DNA from 2 places in the Bacillus sp. FSL W7-1360 genome. Region 2 is predicted to be linked to the other one. Evidence: riboswitches for the same ligand, from Rfam matches in the RefSeq annotation. Region 2 holds a riboswitch; the other holds the start of a gene.

Region 1 (2,207 bases), 390 kb from region 2:
CAGGCATGTCTTCGCGAGCGACTTGACGGTTCTCTAACACAAACGCTAACTCTTCATCCACATAGGGCATACAAAATTGGCTGTCAGGATCTTGAAACACAATTCCTGCTTCTGCAGGAATTGTGGCCACATCACTTTTAAAAGGCACTTCAACTGCCCGCGGAATCAACCCCGCCATCACTTGGAGAAGCGTCGATTTTCCGCACCCGCTTGGGCCGAGCAAGAGCACTTTCTCCCCTTTTTGCACGGTTACACTCAGTTCATCAAACAACAAGTTATCACTTTGAGGATAAGTCAAGACGATATTTTCTAACTGAATCACAGGATCAGCCACAATCATTGTTTCCTTTTCGCCTCTAATCGTGCGTAATCTGCTTGTGAAACGGGCCGAATGAGCTGGACAACACCGGTCTTTTCAAGCGCGCGAACAAGTGCTGTCGCAAACACACCGGCAATAAGAATGGCGCTGATCGTACGGAGGATCACTCGAATTGATAAGTTCCATGTCGTATAATCCAGTAAATAATCATTAAAATAGTCAACAGAAAATGATGCAATTGAAGCACCGATTGCGCCTAAAATGGCCACACCCATGTGATACAAACGGTAGCGGAACATCGCAAAAGCCAATTCTGCCCCAAGTCCTTGGAAGAAACCATATAAGAGTAGGGAGAGCGGTCCATATGGAGACCCCGCCAAAAATGACCCGACCGACGCTGCTGTTTGAGCTAAAATGGCTATCCCCGGCTTGCGAATGATTAACATGGCAAGTGGTCCAGCAATAAACCACATTCCATAAATCAATTGGTGAAGTTGTAACCCCGTTACCGAAACAATATCATAGAGCGGTGTCCATAAACGATAGACGATCGCAAAAACAACGGCAATCATAATTGTGACAATAATATCAGTTAATGTTAATTGCTTTTTCTTCATTGATAAGACTCTCTCCTTTCAAATGACAAAAAACCCTTGCTGATGACATCAAGGGGTACTAAAAATTCTTGTGACATTGCGGTGTTATGTATGCATGAACAGAAAGAAAAACGTCACAATTTCATTCTTATGAACGGTTCCACTTCCTTGCGCTAGCATTACCTAGATCAAGTCACAAGGGTCAAGATGCGATAGACATCTTTCTCAGCCAAAAAGCCCCCCTAGCGGATACATATTTTATTAATTAATTATCGCATATCCATCATACCATAGGTATGTACAAATCTAAAGTGCATATCTCCTTTACTTCTAGATTATACTGATGAAGTCAAAATAAAAAAAGTTTCCCCTATGCAAAATTATTCTGCCTATGCCATATTCATGTAAGTGGAAAAACATGTTTCTATAGACCCACTCGATTTTCGTCTGATACGATACATATATGACAAGAATGAAACGAGGTCTTCTTCCATGAAAAGATATGAGGAGTTACGTCAAGGTGAGTCGGGCGCATGGTTAAGCATCATTGCCTACATCTTTTTGTCGGCATTAAAGCTTGTCATCGGTTATTTATTCTTTTCCCAAGCGCTCGTTGCCGACGGTTTTAATAACGCATCTGATATCATTATTTCTATTGCAGTTTTAATTGGTTTACGTATTTCACAAAAACCACCTGATCACGACCACCCATACGGTCATTTTCGCGCCGAGCATATTGCCGCATTATTCGCAGCAGTGCTCATGGCGGCCATTGGCATACAAGTATTAATAGAAGCCAGTTCTAGCTTACTAAATCCCGAAGCGATTGTTGCTCCAAGCTTAGTTGCCGCATGGGTCGCCATCTTCAGTAGCATCATTATGCTACTCGTCTACCGATACAACCAAAAGCTCGCGACACGGATCAATAGCCAAGCTCTAATGGCTGCCGCAAAGGACAACAAAGCCGATGCACTCGTCAGTTTGGGTGCTTGTATCGGTATCATCGCTGCCCACTTTCGGCTAGGGTGGATTGATTCTATTACTGCTTTTGTGATTGGTTTACTTATTTGTTATACCGCTTGGACAATTTTCCGTGATGCCACGCATGCACTCACTGATGGATTTGACGACAGCTCTTTATCAGCATACAAAAAAACAATTGCAGATTTGGAGCATGTACAATCATTAAAGACGATGAAAGCACGCCAAGTGGGTAGCGCGATTCACGCTGATGTAACCATTGAAGTGAAATCAACGTTGACTGTAAAAGATAGCCATGAAATTGCGGACGA
Region 2 (2,207 bases):
CTTCAATCATGACTTGTACGTCATGTTCCCATGCAATCTTTGTTAATTCCCCTAACGTTTCAAGCTCGGCAAACTGCGCTTCGTCGTTCGCATCGGCAATCGAACCTGGACGCAGCCCATCCCCCAACGAAAAAGCAATATCGTATTGCTTCATAATCTCGCAAATCTCTTCAAAGTGCGTATACAAAAAGCTTTCCTGGTGATGATACAAACACCATTGCGCCATAATTGAACCACCACGTGACACAATACCTGTCAATCGCTTTGCTGTCAGCGGCACATAACGCAACAATACACCCGCATGAATCGTGAAATAATCGACCCCTTGCTCTGCTTGCTCAATTAGCGTGTCCCGATACACTTCCCATGTTAAGTCTTCCGCAACACCATTTACTTTCTCTAACGCTTGATAAATTGGCACTGTGCCAACCGGTACCGCGGAATTACGAATGATCCATTCTCGTGTTGTATGAATGTTTTTTCCAGTTGACAAATCCATCATCGTGTCGGCACCCCAACGCGTTGCCCACGTCATCTTTTCTACTTCTTCAGCAATCGACGACGTGACCGCTGAGTTACCAATATTTGCATTGATTTTCACATGAAAATTGCGGCCAATAATCATCGGTTCCGATTCAGGATGATTGATATTGGACGGGATTATCGCCCGTCCTGCTGCAACCTCATCACGCACAAAAGCAGGATCCATATTTTCGCGAATCGCAATGAACTCCATTTCCGGTGTAATGATCCCGTGCCGCGCATAATGGAGCTGTGTGACATTCTTCCCTTTTTTCGCCCGCAATGGCTTCCGCTTCAATCCAGCAAATGCCGCGGGCTCTACAGGTTTTTGTGCACCAAAGCCATTATCTTCTGGTTTGACCCCTCGTCCTTCATACGCCTCCACATCATCACGCTCCAAAATCCACGAACGCCTTAATGCCGGTAAACCTTTCTCGACATCCACATCATACTCCGGATCAGTATACGGGCCACTTGTGTCATACACACGAACAGGATCATTTTCTTCGTCGCCAAATGAACCTGTCGTTGGACTCAATTCAATTTCACGCATTGGCACTTGGATATCCGGTCGCGACCCTTCCACATACACTTTCTTGCTCCCCGAAAAATTTTTCATAATTGACAACATGTCATTCGTTACAGCTGGTGTTTGTTTCATACAACACATCTCCCCTTTTAGACTAAAAATAAAAGGACGAGACCTAGTACCACCACGAGGTAAAAAACATCAATAAAAAGCCGCAATCCTAGAAACGGACCCCGACTCATGTAAGAAGACACGTCTATTTATCACATCACAAGCTAGATAAACACGAGCTTGTAGATGATGTAGACATGATGTAAACTTCCCCACGCTGGTATGATCCAGATCAGGTCCAAAGGGTTTAGAAACCAATTCGTTTCCATCTCAGCCCCAGTAAGGTGGGCTCCCCTAGTTGTTGATAGGTTTATTATAACATAATGAGCGGCGGATGAAAGGGAAATAGATTTCGCAGTTTCATTCCACACACCGCAATATAAGACTCGTCATCGTCGTCAATGATTTCAATATAGTAGCATAGGTTTGACCTGGATATGATTCTAGTAAAATACCCGCATGAATTCGTACTTTTTGATTCATCTCCAATTTACAAAACATATGCTCCTCCCAGCATTGGGATGCTTAATATTGAAAGCGCTACCATATGATCCGAAACCAAAATATAAACAACACACCACGTCTTCATCATCATGATAAATTAATATAAACGACCGTGTCAACAGTAATTAATGAAATTTTCTCATCTAGTTAATACTGAAAACAGAAATTTCAAGGAGCTGCTCTAACAGCCCCCTGCTCACTTCCCTCTCAATTCCAAGAACCCCGTCATATGCCGAATCGCCACCTCAATCGCCTCTTCTTTTGGCGCAAGTCGCACATCATGTAAACCGTACGGGCTATCGACGCCGAGCCAAAACATCAAACCTGGTATTTCATTTAAAAAGTAGCCAAAATCTTCACCCGTCATTGCTTCAGTTGCCTCGTGATACGTCATCTGCGCTGCCGATTCGGTAAAGGAGCGAAAATCACTCACGAGTGTTGCATCATTGTGCACGCCGCAATAATTGGCCCCATAATCAATCATCATTTTGCATTCGAAAGCCGCTTCCACACCTTTTGTCAATGCTTCAATCCGCGCTTT

What was found. A riboswitch is a leader RNA that binds a small molecule or an ion and turns the genes downstream of it on or off. The one in region 2 is predicted to bind thiamine pyrophosphate.
Region 1: another riboswitch for thiamine pyrophosphate. It lies ahead of NSQ26_RS05115 (ECF transporter S component); the one in region 2 lies ahead of thiC (phosphomethylpyrimidine synthase ThiC).

Annotation. Positions count from the first base shown of each region.
Region 1 covers NZ_CP151950.1:1,017,000-1,019,206, reverse strand. Annotated here, with positions in the region: gene NSQ26_RS05120 (ABC transporter ATP-binding protein) at 1-340, opposite strand, end outside; gene NSQ26_RS05115 (ECF transporter S component) at 337-936, opposite strand; TPP riboswitch at 1,064-1,169, opposite strand; gene NSQ26_RS05110 (cation diffusion facilitator family transporter) at 1,408-2,207, shown strand, end outside.
Region 2 covers NZ_CP151950.1:1,403,227-1,405,433, forward strand. Annotated here, with positions in the region: gene thiC (phosphomethylpyrimidine synthase ThiC) at 1-1,183, opposite strand, end outside; TPP riboswitch at 1,355-1,468, opposite strand; gene NSQ26_RS07025 (N-acetyldiaminopimelate deacetylase) at 1,863-2,207, opposite strand, start outside.